DNA from 4 places in the Anaerotignum faecicola genome. Region 3 is predicted to be linked to each of the others. Evidence: predicted binding sites of a transcription regulator. Region 3 holds the regulator's gene; each other region holds the start of a gene.
What was found. The regulator HrcA, encoded in region 3, represses chaperone genes, less so after heat shock. The targets are predictions, from matches to a motif close to TGTTAGCACTCNNNNNNNNNGAGTGCTAACA.
Positions count from the first base shown of each region.

Region 1: the regulator HrcA is predicted to act here: its motif matches at 1,853-1,883, upstream of EJE48_RS04975 (Hsp20/alpha crystallin family protein).
Region 2: the regulator HrcA is predicted to act here: its motif matches at 2,373-2,403, upstream of EJE48_RS07200 (co-chaperone GroES).
Region 4: the regulator HrcA is predicted to act here: its motif matches at 2,083-2,113, upstream of clpB (ATP-dependent chaperone ClpB).

Region 1 is NZ_BHVZ01000001.1:1,015,966-1,020,022, reverse strand. It holds gene EJE48_RS04985 (MerR family transcriptional regulator) at 1-524, opposite strand, end outside; gene EJE48_RS04980 (SIMPL domain-containing protein) at 881-1,612, opposite strand; gene EJE48_RS04975 (Hsp20/alpha crystallin family protein) at 2,023-2,469, shown strand; gene EJE48_RS04970 (immunoglobulin-like domain-containing protein) at 2,543-2,965, opposite strand; gene EJE48_RS04965 (DegV family protein) at 3,065-3,952, opposite strand.
Region 2 is NZ_BHVZ01000002.1:293,110-297,166, forward strand. It holds gene groL (chaperonin GroEL) at 381-2,003, opposite strand; gene EJE48_RS07200 (co-chaperone GroES) at 2,058-2,345, opposite strand; gene EJE48_RS07205 (NAD(P)/FAD-dependent oxidoreductase) at 2,592-3,452, opposite strand; gene fusA (elongation factor G) at 3,594-4,057, opposite strand, start outside.
Region 3 is NZ_BHVZ01000001.1:206,353-210,409, forward strand. It holds gene dnaK (molecular chaperone DnaK) at 1-1,468, opposite strand, end outside; gene grpE (nucleotide exchange factor GrpE) at 1,513-2,076, opposite strand; gene hrcA (heat-inducible transcriptional repressor HrcA) at 2,101-3,150, opposite strand; gene hemW (radical SAM family heme chaperone HemW) at 3,300-4,057, opposite strand, start outside.
Region 4 is NZ_BHVZ01000010.1:122,339-126,395, forward strand. It holds gene ppk1 (polyphosphate kinase 1) at 1-1,039, shown strand, start outside; gene EJE48_RS09500 (DUF2971 domain-containing protein) at 1,062-1,925, shown strand; gene clpB (ATP-dependent chaperone ClpB) at 2,206-4,057, shown strand, end outside.

The sequences.
Region 1 (4,057 bases), 810 kb from region 3:
CAGAAGGAAACCTCTGCCTTTGCGGTGACAGGGTATTCTGTGAAGTACATCCGCCGCGTGGTATCTGTTCCGTAGGCATGCATGGCTTCTAAGGCGGTATTCCGCAGTGCCACCGTTCGCTCTGCAATCGTTTCGCTGTGATAGCTGCGGCGGTAGATGCGCTGCCGCTCCAGTCGGATGGTCTTAATCTGTGCCTCGCCTGTCTGCACCCGTTCATATAGCTTCTCGATGTTCAGATTCAGCTCATCACGCAGCTTTTCCAGACGGCGGATCAGCGGCAGAATATCGGAGGAATCGTTGAAATATGCGCGGATTTCATCCAGAGAAAGCCCCAGATTTTGAAAGATGCGGATGCTGCGCAGCTTCGTGAAGCTGTCGATGGTATAGTAGCGGTTGCCGGTAGTGCCTTCCTTGATATCCGGCTGAATCAGTCCGCGCTGCTCATAGTTGAGAATGATGCGGCGTGTCACACCGAGTGCTTTTGCAATTTCGCCAATCGAAAATAAATTTTTCTCTTTTTTCATAAAAGGTACCCCCAAAAATGCAGAAAAGGACTTGTATCGTACATCGGTGTACGATGTATACTAGCATTATACAAAGTGCTTCGCCCAAAATGCAAGAGAAAATGGAGCTTTATAGAAAAGAAGCCCGGAGGATCGTGGAAAGCAAGAAACAGAAGTGGTTTCCTTTCAGAACAAAGAGGCTCCTGTTCGGGTGTAATTTTGGCAGCCTTTTGTTTTTATGGGCAGCTTTGTGGACGGAAAAGGGGAAGGGTGCCGATGGAGCGGAAATCAGCATCGGCACATAAAAAAGCCCTCTCGGTGAGAACCGAGAGGGCTTTCTGTCGTCCAAAATTCAATTCCAATCGGTCCGAAATCCATTAAAACCCATAAGTAACGGAGATATTCGCGGTAATTTCAATTTTGCCGTAGCTGATGGTTGTGCCGAGACCGCCGTCTGCCACAGCATCCTCTGTTGCCATCATGCTGCTCTTTGCATTGGAATCGGTATTCATATAATAGTAATTTCTGGAAATCTCGCTGACATTTTTCACGGCACCCAGAGGCTTGCCGTATGCCTGTGCGATTGCGGCTGCGGATTTTTCTGCATTTTTCACAGCTGCCTGCAATGCCTGCCCGTAATATTTGCTCTGGTCTGCGATGGAGAAGGAAACGCCGTTTGTGCCGGTTGCGCCTGCCTGCAATGCCGCATCAATATATTTGCCTGTGTTGTTGATGTCCTTTGTTTTCACCTGCAAATGGGTTTCTGCATGGTAGCCTGTGATGGTGCGCTTGCCTGTTTCGTCATTGTAACGATAGGTGGGGTATACGGAGGTATACGCCGTTACGATATCGTCCTTTTTTACATTCAGGTCGGTCATGGCTTTTGTCACTGCCGCGGTAATGCGGTTGTTTTCCTTCTGTGCCGCCTGTGCTGCTTTGCCGTCCGTGCTGATTTCAAGGGAGATATCCGCTGTATCGGGGTCTGCCTGCACCACACCTGTACCGTTTACGTTGATTTCGCCTTCAGCCGCATACGCCATGCACGCCGCCCCGATGGATAATACTGCCGTCGCCGCACATACGACCAATCCTCTTGCCCATTTCTTCATAATACATACACTCCTTTCAAATATCGAATATTGGTTTTTTATTGGACGAGGGAAAATGAAAATAGTTCCGTTGTTTTTCGTTTTTTTGAAAATTTTCCGAAAAATTCATAGGGCAAAATATAATATTATGTAAATCAATATGAGAGGAATATGGAATAAAATTGTAGGAAATACAAAGCTTTTTCAATGGAGAATTCTCACCATTTCTTTATCAAAATAATTATGTTAAGTTTTTGTTAATATTAGCACTCGCCTATTGACAGTGCTAATATCCGGTGATATATTGTATTCGAACAAAAGAGAGAGAGAAAAATCAAGAAGATATCTTCTCTTGTTCTCAATCAACACATCGGATTTGAACCGATTGTGCAAATCAATTTTTAAGTATCTTTTGAAAGGAGATATGACTTATGATGATGCATAATTATTTGGGCGACAACTTATTTGATGAAGATTGGGCAGATACTCCACTGATGAGAGAGTACTTCGGGAAAGGCAATTTCCTGTATGGCAAGCACGCAAAACATCTGCTGCGTACCGATGTAAGAGAAACAGAAGATGCGATTGAGGCAGACATTGACCTGCCCGGCTTCAAGAAAGACGAAATTCAGGTACATCTGGAAAATGGCTATCTGACCGTTTCCGCAGAAAAGCATGCCGATAAACAGGCAGGCAAGGGCAAATACCTGCGTCAGGAACGGTATTCCGGCACAGTCAGCCGTACCTTCTATGTAGGCGATGCTTTGAAACCCGATGATGTCAAGGCAAAATATGAGGACGGTGTTCTGGTAGTCAGCCTGTCCAAGAAGGCTCCCGAAGCAATCGAACAGAGAAGCCAGATTGCGATTGAAGGCTAACGCTTAAGTCGAAATCAGCTACATAACGAAAGCCCCTATCCGAATGGATAGGAGCTTTTTTTCAGCTTAATTTTTAATCCTTTTCAAATTCACATGCAATCGGCTGCTCATCTACAATCAGAATAATCCGATGCTCACCCTTGCCGATTGTGCCGCAAAGCCCCTTCCATTCCACTGTTGTTTCCAGAGATTCGCCTGCGGGCAGGGTTTCCGTTTCGTCCCGTTTCCATTGGGACACCCTTGTGCCGATGTTTTCCTTCCAAACATCACCCTTCTTCGTTTCCAGATGATATTCCGCAGGATCAAATTCCACATCCCTGTCGGAATCGTTTTTCAGAACAAAGGTAGCCTTGGATGCCTTCAGCGTATCCTCCTTCAGGGTCAGCGTTACGCCGTCAATGGTATTCACCTTATCAAAAACCGTTGTATCATCATTGCCGCAGCCGGTCAGCAGCAGTGTCAGAATTGCAAGCAGTACAAAGCCTCTTTTTTTCATGTTATGTCCATCCCTTTCTTGTCTGTTTCGTTGTCTGATAAAAAGTATAGCATATCCTTCAGACGTTCAACAAGTCAAAATCCTGTTTTCGGCGTATCTTTATGCGTCATATTTTTTGATGACCGCAATACCGATGGGTGTAGGCCCTGTATGCACGCCAATCGTGCAACCGATGTGATACTGCTCCACCTCGCCCTGAAAGCCAAGCTGCCGCATTTCCTCAACCACTTCCGCATAAAGGGCATCAAATTCCTCTTTGTCATAGCCGTAGCCTGTGCAGATGCGGTAATCGTTGATATTCTTATCCTTGAAAAATCGCTTGGTATCGTCAATAAAGCGCTGCAGGGATTTTTTTCTGCTGCGCACAATGCCTGCCGCCTGCAACTCCCCTTCGTACAGCTGAATCATGGGCTTGATTTTCAGCATGCTTGCCACCTGAATCATTGCCTTGCCCACGCGTCCGCCCTTTTGCAGATAGGAAAGGTCTGCGGTGGTAAAGAAAATACGGGAGGTCATTTTCAGCGTTTCGATGCGCTTTGCCGCTTCCTCCAGCGTCAGTCCGTCCTCCGCCATTCTTGCCGCCTCTGTCACCAGAAGCCCCTCCTGCACCGTCGCGGAATAGCTGTCAACTACGATGATTTTGCAGGCAGGGTATTCCTCCATCAGCTCCTCAGCAATCAGCGTAATGCTCTGATAGGAGCTGCTGAATTTTGCAGTCAGGTTGAAATAAAGCACCTGCTCGCCTGCCTTTGCATAGGGCAGAAAGAAATTATAGAGATCCACCTGCGTGGGGGTGGAGGTTTTTGGATAAACGCCGGGATTTTCCGCCATTTCCCTGTAAAATTCCTCCGCGGTGATTTCTACACGGTCTTTTTTATAATGCACGCCATCCATGGAAACATAATATGGAATGATGCCGATGTGGTATTGTTCCTCCTGCTCCTTTGTGATGTCGCAGGAGCTGTCGCTGAGCACACGAAATTTCATAAAAATCAAGCCTCCGATAAGTGTAGGTTATAATAAAATAAGGGTTGGTAAGGGTTTCGTAGGGATTTTGCCGAAAAAATGAGAAAAATTTCCCTTTTGGCTTGC
Region 2 (4,057 bases), on a different contig from region 3:
TCAACAAAGTCAATAGGTATCCATAAAAAAGTTCCTTGTAGAAAGACATTTTTTTCTTATTCTCGGATATTTGTCCGTTCCACAAATACACCCGTGTGATTTTCCACAAAATTTCAAAAATTTTTGAATTTCTTTTCCATAAAAACGAAAAATTACAAGAAAAAAGCCCCACTCTTAGGTGTGTCCCAATAAGAAAACATGAAGAAAATGAAATAGCTAAAAGCCTGCGGATACAAGGAAGTTTCCCGCAGGCATCCTTTGACTTAGGCTGTCAAGGGGAACTGACGCAGTAGCCGTAGCTTTCAGCATTTCAGAATTCAAGTTTTCTTATTTGGGCGCACCTTTTAGAGTGGGGCGAAGTCTGCTTTCGACTTAATGCATTACATGTATCCGTTCATGCCGGGATCAGACATTGCGGGTGCGTTTTTCGCAGGCAGCTCCGCAACAACCGCTTCTGTTGTCAGGAAGGTGGAAGCAACGCTGGTTGCATTCTGCAATGCACTTCTTGTTACCTTTGCAGGGTCAAGGATACCTGCCTCAACCATTTCCACATATTCCTCTGTCAGCGCGTTGAAGCCCATGCTGTCATTCATCTCTTTTACCTTGTTTACAATCACAGACCCTTCCAGACCTGCATTTGCAACAATCTGACGCAGAGGTGCTTCCAGTGCCTTGATGACGATATCCGCACCTGTTTTTTCATCCCCTGCCAGCTCTGCGCAGGCTGCTTTTACCTTATCCATGGCATGAACCAGAGCAGTACCGCCGCCGGCTACAATACCTTCCTCCACTGCTGCCTTTGTTGCCGCCAGTGCATCCTCCATACGCAGCTTCTTTTCCTTCATTTCTGTTTCTGTTGCCGCACCAACCTTGATCACAGCTACGCCGCCGGAAAGCTTTGCCAGTCTTTCCTGATATTTTTCCTTATCAAATGCGGAATCTGTTTCTTCCATGCCCTTTTTGATCTGTGCGATACGCGCTTCGATGGCAGCCTTGTCACCCGCACCGTCTGCGATGATGGTTGCTTCCTTTTCCACACGAACCGTTTTCGCGGTACCCAACATATCCAAGGTTGCATCCTGCAGGGAAATGCCAACCTCCTCGGAGATAACCTGACCGCCTGTCAGTGCCGCGATATCTGCCAGCTGTGCTTTTCTTCTTTCGCCGTAGCCGGGTGCCTTTACCGCAACGCAGGTGAATACATTACGCAGCTTGTTCACAACCAGAGTTGCCAGAACCTCGCTTTCTACGTCCTCTGCAATCAAAAGCAGCTTTCTGCCTGTCTGCATTACCTGCTCCAGAATCGGCAGGATTTCCTGAATATTGGAAATTTTCTTATCTGTAATCAGAATCAGAGGCTCCTCCAGAACCGCTACCATCTTATCCATATCCGTAGACATGTATGCGGAAAGATACCCTCTGTCGAACTGCATCCCTTCTACCAGAGCCAGCTCTGTTTTCATGGTCTTGGATTCCTCAATGGTAATAACGCCGTCATTTGTAACCTTATCCATTGCTTCCGCAATCATCTTGCCGACTTCCTCATCCCCTGCGGAGATTGCCGCTACGTTTGCAATGTGCTTGCTTGTGGTAACGGACTGGCTCATTCCCTTGATTTCTGCAACAGCTGCTTCCGTTGCCTTCTGCATCCCGCGTCTGAGAATAATGGGGTTTGCGCCTGCCGCAATATTCTTCAGACCCTCCTGAATCATTGCCTGTGCCAGAACGGTCGCTGTTGTAGTACCGTCGCCGGCAACATCATTTGTCTGTGTCGCAACCTCTTTTACCAGCTGTGCGCCCATGTTTTCATAAGGGTCCTCCAGCTCAATATCCTTTGCAATTGTAACGCCGTCGTTTGTAATCAGGGGAGAAGTGAATTTTCTGTCCAGAACCACGTTTCTGCCCTTGGGCCCCAGTGTTACCTTTACTGTATTTGCCAGCTTATCCACACCTGCCGCCATTGCGTTTCTGGCATCGGTGCTGTATTTGATTTCTTTTGCCATAATGCTTTCCTCCAATCAAATTTTCAAATTTTTATTTTCAAAAATCAATTAAAATCAATCCTTGATGATTGCCAGAATATCATTCTGACGCATAATCAGGTATTCCTCGCCGTCATATTTCACTTCCATTGCGCCATATTTGGAATACAGCACATGGTCGCCCTCCTTCACTACCATCTCAATCTTGGTATCGCCAACCATGCCGCCGGGGCCGACAGCAACAACGATTGCTTCCTGCGGCTTTTCCTTCGCCTGACTTGTCAGCACAATGCCGGATTTTGTGGTTTCCTGTGCTTCTACCTGTTTCAATACGACTTTATCTCCTAATGGTGCAAGTTTCATTTTCATTACCTCCTATAATTTTCTATCTGTTAGCACTCATCTAATCCGAGTGCTAATTTACAATACCTATATTAACACCATATCCAGTTATATTCAAGACCCTTTTTGAAAATTCACAAATTGTTTAAAAAGTTCATAAAAAAAGAGACTGTATGCCTTCACATACAATCTCTGTCCATTTCCGCTGTCCGCTTTTGCTTTTTTTGCTGTCCTTTTCGTGTCCAATCTGTCCACACCTGTCCACTCTTATTTTCGGTTGCCTTCATCCAGATATGCCGCCGCGCTCAATGCCGCAACCAGTCCCTCGCCGACCGCCTTCGCAATCTGATACGGCGCACCGGTGCAGTCTCCTGCCGCAAAAACGCCGGGAAGATTCGTTTTCATCGCACGGTCAACCACGATATTCTTGCCATCCGTTTCCAGCCCAAACAGCAAACTTTCGGGGGCTGTGCTGTTTTTCGCAAAGAAAATCCCATCACAGGGAATCGCTTCTCCCCCCACCTCCAGCGCGGAAACCCTGCCATTCTCGCCAAGCACCGCCTGCGGTTTTCCTTCCTTTAAATGGATGTTTTCCTTTAAATACATCACCGGCTGATACAAAGGCAGATACGTCACGCGCGCGCAGACATCCGCAAGGAAGTTTGCCTCTGCCTCCCCCTCTGCATTTTCGCCCACAACCACAACATTTTTACCGCGATAAAGCATCCCATCGCAGGTCGCGCAATAGCTGACCCCCTTGCCGAGATACTCCGTTTCGCCCGCAATGCCGCGGCTTTTATTGATGCCCGTTGCCAGAATCAGCGTTTTTGCCTGCACGAAATTATTATCCGCATTGATAACAAAATACTCTCCCATGGGCATAATCTGCTTGATGCGCGATTCCACAAACTCCACGCCCTGCTTTCTGGCGTGGGCATAAAACTGATTCAGCAGCTCCTCGCCGCTTAAATCGGGCAGACCAAGGTAATTATCAACCTTCTCCGCCGCAAACAGCAGAGAGCTATCCAGACTTCTGCCGAAGATGCAAACGCTTTTATTCCGCTGCCTTGCGCTGACCGCCGCCGATAACGCCGCAGGGCCGCCGCCGATAATCCCGATATCGTACATAGAAAAGCCTCCTTCCGATTGACCTATCCAAGTATCGTCCAAAATCAAAATAAAAAACCACGAGAGGAAAAAATATCTTCTCGTGGTTCATTTTATCATATTATTTCAGAAAAATCTGTTGCATCTGCCACTTTTCGGAAATTATTTTTCTTTTTCAGCGGCGCGTGCTTCAATAATCTTTTTCTGTACCTCCATGGGTGCTTCCTCATATCTTTCAAAATGATGTCTGTATTCACCACGGCTCTGTGTCATGGAGCGCAGGTCGGTTGCGTATTTGTGCATTTCTGCGGTAGGAACCTCTGCAACAATGCACTTCTTCATGCCGACTGCATCCATGCTCAAAATGCGCCCACGGCGTTTTGTGATATCGCCCATGATGTCGCCCATGTATTTATCGGGAATCAGCACCTCAACGTGTTCGATGGGTTCCAGAATGACGGGCTTTGCCTGTGGAATCCCTTCCTTGAATGCAACAGAGGTTGCCATCTTGAACGCCATTTCGGAGGAGTCAACGGGATGGTAGGAGCCATCTGTCAGGGTAGCCTTCAGACCAACAACGGGATAGCCTGCCAGCACGCCGCTCTGTACACATTCCTGCAAGCCCT
Region 3 (4,057 bases):
TGACAGCCTTATCGATTTCATCCTCACTCAGGTTAGAGCCTGCTGTGATTGTGATTTTCTGTTCCTTGCCTGTACCCAAATCCTTAGCAGATACATTTACAATACCATTTGCATCAATATCGAAGGTTACTTCAATCTGAGGCACACCTCTTCTTGCGGGAGCGATACCGTCCAGCTTGAACTGACCCAGTGTCTTGTTATCCTTTGCCAGAGGTCTTTCCCCCTGTACAACATGGATATCAACAGCTGTCTGGTTATCCTCTGCGGTAGAGAAGATCTGTTTTTTATTTGTAGGGATGGTTGTGTTTCTGTCAATCAGCTTTGTTGCAACACCGCCCAGAGTTTCAATACCCAGAGACAGAGGCGTTACATCCAGCAGCAGGATAGAGCCTGCGCCCTCATCACCTGCCATCTTACCACCCTGAATTGCTGCACCGACTGCAACACATTCATCGGGGTTGATGCCCTTGAAGGGCTCCTTGCCTGTGTATTTCTTTACTGCATCCTGTACGGCAGGGATTCTTGTGGAACCGCCAACCAGCAGAACCTTATCGATTTCATCTGTGGACAGACCTGCATCAGCCAGCGCCTGTTTTACGGGGCCCATGGTGCTTTCTACCAGGTCATGTGTCAGTTCGTCAAATTTTGCTCTTGTCAGTGTGATATCCAGATGCTTAGGACCATCCTGATTCATTGTGATGAAAGGCAGATTGATGTTTGTGGAGGTTACTGTGGACAGCTCCTTTTTCGCCTTTTCTGCTGCTTCTTTCAGTCTCTGCATTGCCATTTTATCCTTAGACAAATCCATGCCTTCTGCTTTCTTGAATTCATCTACCAGGAAGTTAATCACTCTCTGGTCGAAGTCATCGCCGCCCAGATGTGTGTTACCGTTTGTAGCCAGAACCTCGATAACACCGTCACCGATTTCGATGATGGAAACGTCGAAGGTACCGCCGCCCAGGTCATAAACCATGATTTTCTGTTCGTTTTCGTTATCCAGACCGTATGCCAGTGCTGCGGATGTGGGTTCGTTGATGATACGCTTTACATCCAGACCTGCAATTTTGCCGGCATCCTTTGTTGCCTGTCTCTGAGAGTCATTGAAGTAAGCAGGAACAGTGATAACTGCCTCTGTTACGGTTTCGCCCAGATAAGCCTCTGCGTCTGCTTTCAGCTTCTGCAGAATCATAGCAGAGATTTCCTGAGGAGAATATGCCTTGCCTTCAATGTTTACCTTATAATTTTCACCCATGTGGCTCTTGATGGAAGAAATAGTGTTGTCAGGGTTTGTAATTGCCTGACGTTTTGCTGTTTCACCAATCAGTCTTTCGCCGTTTTTTGCAAAGCCGACAACAGAGGGTGTCGTTCTTGCACCGTCGCTGTTTACGATAACAACAGGCTGACCGCCTTCCATTACTGCTACACAAGAGTTTGTTGTACCTAAGTCAATACCAATAATTTTTCCCATAATCAATTCCTCCTAAAAGAACATTGTTCATTTTTATTTTGTACTCAGTTTGCCACCTTAACCATACTGTGGCGAATCACCTTATCTTTATACTTATAGCCCTTCAGCATTTCCAGAATGACTTCGTTTTCACCATAGCTTTCATCATCCTCATGCGCAACTGCCGCGTGCAGGTTGGGGTCGAATTTCTCGCCCAGTGCCTTGATTTCCTCCACGCCCATGCTGTGCAGAATTTCCCGGAACTGCACCAGAGTCATTTTCACGCCCTTGAAGAAAGCATCGTCCGCATCGACCTTTCCTTCCTGTACCGCAACGGCACGTTCCAGATTGTCGATAACTGTCAGAAGCTTTTCAATGGTACTTCTTACGCCGTCATCATACATCACGGCTTTTTCTTTTATTGTACGCTTACGGAAGTTATCAAATTCCGCCAGTGTTCTTTGATATTTGTCCAGATTATCCGCAGCCTGCTGTTCCAGCTTCGCGATTTTTTCTGCCGTTTCATCCACAGCATCTGGAATCTCTTCTGCCTGAACTGCCTCAGCTTCCGCTGCTTCTGCTGCTTCTGCCGTCGTCTGCTGTTCCTCCAGAGCTTCGTCTTTTTTCATTTCTTCCACGTTGTTCCCTCATTTCTAAGTATTTTTATGGTTCCCATCGGATAGATTCCGCAATACTTTTTCAATGCTCTGCACCATTCCATTCAATACGGAAATAACCTGTGAATAATCCATTCGGGTTGGACCGACAATGCCAATGGTACCTCTTGTATTATCCCCCATTTTATACGTCGCTGTGATTACACTGCAATCCTGCATGCCCTGCACGCTGTTCTCACTGCCGATCATAATCTGGATATCATTGCCGGAGCTTTCCTTCAGCATCGTTACCAGCTGATCCTTTTCCTCCAAGGTCTGGATCAGAGATTTTGCCTTCTGGATATCCGAAAATTCGGGGAACGCCAGCATATTCTTGGCACCGCTCATGTGAACCTGTACCTTTTCCGCCGACCGCATCGTAATTTCAATCGCTTTGAGAATCGGCTGCAATAATTCCTGATACTCCTTCAGTTCTGCCTGCAGCTTGCTGACCACCACGCCATCGATTTCATTCAGCGCGCAGCCCTGCAGCACATTGTTCAAGCAACAGCCCATATAGAAGATTTTTTCCTCCGTTGGTGCGCTGTCCATCTTGATGACATGGTTCTTAATGAAGTTGTCACCCGTTGCGATGATAAGCAACACGGAGCTGCTGTCAAACGGAAGCAGGCGAATCTGTTTGATTCTCGTTCTCTGCCCGACAGGCTCCGAAACAAAGGTCGTGTAATTTGTCAGCAGGGACAAAGCCTTTGCGGATTCCTCCATCAGATAGTCAATCTGATTGATATCTCGCGCGACCACGCTTTGCAGATATTTCTTTTCCTCCGGCTTCAGCTCCTTCTGCTGCATCAGATGGTCTACATAGAGCCTGTAGCCCATATCGGAAGGAATTCTGCCGCTGGATGCGTGCGGCTGTAAAATCAGCCCCATTTCCTCCAGATCGCTCATTTCATTCCGAATCGTTGCAGAGCTGATACCTAAGTTATATTTCTTTGCAATGGTTCTGGAACCGACGGGCTCCGCCGTTTCAATGTAATCATTGATAATGGCCTGCAAAATCTGTATCTTTCTGTCACTTAATGCCATACCGTCGCCTCCTTTTTCTTTTATTAGCACTCGTTTAACTTGAGTGCTAACTTCTGTATATAAAGATAGCACTAGCCACCGAAGATGTCAAGTGCTAATCTGAAATTTTTTATGATTTTTGAAAATGTTTACAATTCATTCATATTCTTTCATAAAAGGAACCGCTCAAACACCGCATTGCTCACATCAATCCCCCTTCTGCTCAGCCGCACACCGCTTTCGTCGCGCAAAAGCAGCCCCAGCTCTGCCAGCTCCTGTAATTCCTTCCCATAAACGGTGTCCATTTCCTTCCCGAATCGCTGTCGGAATCGCACAAACGAAACGCCCTCCGTCAGCCGCAGCCCCAGAAACATAAATTCCGCCAATGCATCCGTTTCTGTAATCAACTCTGTATCCTCTCTTAATAAGGAAGTATCTCCTTTCGCAGAAATATATTTTTGCAAATCATAGCTGTTGTGAAAGCGCTTTCCATCCATATAAGAATGTGCGCCCAAGCCCATCCCAAGGTATTCCTCCGCCTGCCAGTAAATGCGATTGTGGCGGCTCTGTCTGCCCACCTTTGCGAAATTGGAAATTTCATACTGTCCATACCCCCACTCCGCAAGGGTGTCCACTGTCCAGTGGTACATTTCTCTGTCCATCTCCTCCGATACCAATTCCAGCTTTCCGGTGCGGTAGCTTTCATAAAACGGCGTACCTTCCTCTATAATCAGGCTGTAAGCGGAAATATGCTCCGGCTTCAATGCCGCAATCTGCCGCACTGTTTCCTGCCATTGTGCCATGCTTTGCCCCGGCAATGCAAACATCAAATCTACATTCACATTCTCAAAGCCTGCCTGCCGCACCGCATGATAATTTTCCAGAAATTCCTCTATCGTGTGGATTCTGCCCAGCCTGTGCAGAATGG
Region 4 (4,057 bases), on a different contig from region 3:
GAAGGAGGCGGCCTGGGATAAATCGGTTGTTTCCATCAATATTACATTATACAGATTGGCACGAAATTCTCAGGTTGTAAAGTATCTGGTTGAGGCTGCGGAGAATGGGAAGAATGTTACGGTTTTGGTAGAGCTGAGAGCCAGATTCGATGAAAAGAATAATATCGAGTGGGCAAAGGTGCTGGAGGAGGCAGGCTGCCGCATCGTTTATGGGCAGGAGGGCTTTAAATGTCATTCCAAGATATGCTTGATTACATATCAGGAGCGGAACACGATTTCCTACATCACGCAAATCGGCACAGGGAATTACAATGAAAAAACAGCAGGACTTTATACGGATTTTTGCTTGATGAGTGCGAATGAGGAGCTAGGACAAAATGCGGCTGCATTTTTTTCCAATATGTTGATTGGGAATTTGGAGGAAAGCTATTCCCGCCTGCTGATTGCGCCCTATGATATGAAAAAGGGACTGCTTCGCTTGATTGACAATGAGATTGCAAAGGGGAAGAATGGCAGAATCATCATTAAAACAAATTCCATCACAGAGCGGGATTTGATTGATAAGCTATCCGAGGCCTCCTGTGCAGGCGTGCAGATTGATTTAATCGTGCGTGGGATTTGCTGTATTTTACCAGGGATTCCCGAAAAAACCGAGAATATTCGCGTGACGAGCATTGTCGGGCGCTTTTTGGAGCATTCCCGTATTTATTGCTTTGGCAAGGGAGAGGCACGGCAGATTTATATTTCCTCGGCAGATATCATGACAAGAAACCAGCAGCGCAGGGTGGAAATTGCTGCCCCGATTCTTTCCAAGGAGCACAAGGATTGGTTTTCCTTCTATCTGGATTTGATTTTGATGGATAATGTGAAGGCAAGAGAATTGACCTCCTTGGGTACTTATGTGAAGAAGGGGAAAAACGGGAGAGATAAGATTGGTGTGCAGCAGTATTATATTGACCATCCCATCCAGTTTGCAAAATCTGAGATACAGAAAAACGGTTTCCTGTGGAGACTGGAAAGATTGCTTGCAAGGGTGTAAGGAGAAGAAAGAGGGAAAGAATATGTCAAATAAACAGGTGAAGCTGCAGCACGTCGCTGATGCGTCAGTTCTTTATCATTACACAAAAAGCAAGGGAGTCAACGGGATTTTACATTCAAATTGTTTTTGGGCAACCAAAAGCGATTTTTTGAATGACCCCAAGGAGTTTTCTTATATTGAAACGATTATTCGTGAGGTCTGCTGTGAGTTAATCGAGGAAAAATCCCTGTGCGATATGTTTTTAGAGGATGTTTTGGAGGAAAATATTCTCTGCGGCGGCGGCAGGAGCAAGGAATATTTCGTGCTGTCCTTTTCTAATTGCAGAGACAGCATTACCATGTGGTCTGAATTTGGGAATGAAACCGGCTATAACATCGGCTTTGACAGCAAGCGGCTGATTGCACGCATTGAAGAAAACAATACCATTGAGTATCATGGCTTGGTGCTGTATGAAATGGAAGAACAGAAAAAGATTGTTCGCAGAATTTTAAACGAAGGGATTCCGAATGAAATGCAGCTTTCCTTTTCAGAGATTATCGAGGCAGGTGCAAAAAACAGAGATTGTGAGGAATATAAAAAGGCATGCAGAAAATTCCAGAAAATCACAGCGATTTATGCCATGTTTTTCAAAAACAGTGCCTTTCGGGAGGAGCAGGAATATCGGTTTATCTTCAAAAAGAAGGGGACGGGTCTTTATAGAGAGAAGGACGGCTTTCTTATTCCCTATGTGCAAATTCAACTGACGGATAAATTGCTTCCGATTAAAGAAATTGTAGTAGCGCCGAAAAACCATATTGATTTGGCAAAAAAGGGTATGGAATATATGATAGCAGAAAAAGGCTATGATGCGCAGGTATCCCTTTCCAATATCAATTTAAGATATTAAGGGAAAAGGATAATTGTGATAGATGGCTTGTTTCCACCTGTTCAGATGCGGAAAAATGAAAAAAAATTCCTCTATTTTACAGCTGCATAAGTGTTGAATGGAAAAAATATGTATAATTTATTCATTCTTTCGTTACAAAAAATTTACAAAAAACTTTTGTTAGCACTCTTTACAAGCGAGTGCTAACAGTATATAATAGGTCTTGTGATAAGGAGATACCCGAATGGAGCTATCCCCCATCACCTGAATTTGTAAAAAACATTTGAAAGGTGGAATGGTTATGAACTTACAGAAATTTACACAAAAATCTTTGGAGGCCATTCAAAACGCCCAGTCGAATGCAGTTGAATATGGGAATCCGCAGTTGGATCAGCAGCATTTGCTGTTGGCTTTGCTCCAGCAGGAGGATGGCTTGATTCCGGGACTGCTGCAGAAGATGAATATCAATGTCAACGGCTTGACGCAGGCAGTGGAGAATGAGGTAAAACGGCTGCCTCGTGTCAGCGGCGGCGAAACAAGAGTTGCGGTTGATCTGGAAAAAGCACTGACCGCGGCAGAAAAGCTGGCAGAAAATATGACGGACGAATATGTTTCCGTAGAGCATATCTTTATGGCAATGGTCAATGCACCCAATGCCGCTTTGAAGGAGCTGTTCCGTCAGTACAACGTGGACAGAGACGGCTTTATGAAAATTCTGGCAACCGTCCGTGGCAACACCAGAGTAACCAGTGATTCTCCCGAAGCAACCTATGATGCTTTAAAGAAATATGGCACAGACCTAGTGGAAAAGGCAAGAAGCAAAAAGCTTGATCCTGTGATTGGGCGTGACGATGAAATCAGAAACGTCATCCGTATTCTGTCCAGAAAGACGAAAAACAACCCTGTTCTGATTGGTGAACCCGGTGTCGGCAAAACCGCCATTGCAGAAGGTCTGGCACAGCGTATCGTCAAGGAGGATGTACCCAACAGCCTGAAGGATAAAACCATCTTCTCTCTGGATATGGGTTCTCTGATTGCAGGCGCAAAATTCCGTGGTGAATTTGAGGAGAGACTGAAAGCCGTTCTGAATGAGGTTAGAAAGAGCGAAGGTAAGATTATCCTCTTTATTGATGAGCTGCATACGATTGTCGGTGCAGGCAAAACGGACGGCGCAATGGATGCAGGCAACCTGTTGAAGCCTATGCTGGCAAGAGGTGAGCTGCATTGTATCGGTGCAACTACACTGAATGAATACAGACAGTATGTGGAAAAAGACCCTGCTCTGGAACGTCGGTTCCAGCCGGTTATGGTCAATGAGCCTACGGTTGAGGATACCATCGCTATTCTGCGTGGTCTGAAGGAAAGATATGAGGTTTATCATGGCGTAAAAATTCAGGATCAGGCAATCATTGCGGCGGCAACCCTGTCCAACAGATACATTTCGGATAGATTCCTGCCCGATAAAGCGATTGACTTGGTGGATGAAGCGTGCGCGATGATTCGTACCGAAATGGACTCCATGCCTACCGAGCTGGATGTAATCCAGAGAAAAATCATTCAGCATGAAATCGAAGAAGCGGCACTGAAAAAAGAGGATGATAAGCTGTCTAAGGAGCATTTGCAGGAAATCCAGAAGGAACTGGCTGAAATGCGTGAAAACTTCTCTGCTTTGCAGGCAAAATGGCAGAATGAAAAGGATGCCATCGGCGTTGTGCAGAAGCTGAGAGAGGAAATTGAAGATGTCAATGCCGAAATCGAAGCGGCAGAAAGAAAATATGACCTGAATAAGGCGGCAGAGCTGAAATACGGCAAGCTGCCTCAGCTCCAGAAGGAATTGCAGGAGAAGGAACACCTTGCAGAGGAAAACAGTGGCAGAAATACCCTGCTGCGTGACAAAGTAACAGAAGAAGAAATCGCCCGTATCATTGAGCGTTGGACGGGGATTCCTGTTGCAAAGCTGATGGAGGGCGAAAGAGATAAGCTGTTGCATCTGGAGGATATTCTGCACGAAAGAGTTGTCGGGCAGGAGGAAGCCGTTACAAAGGTTTCCGAAGCAATTCTGAGAAGTCGTGCCGGCATCCAGAGTGCAAACAGACCCATCGGTTCGTTCCTGTTCCTCGGTCCTACCGGTGTTGGTAAGACAGAGCTGGCAA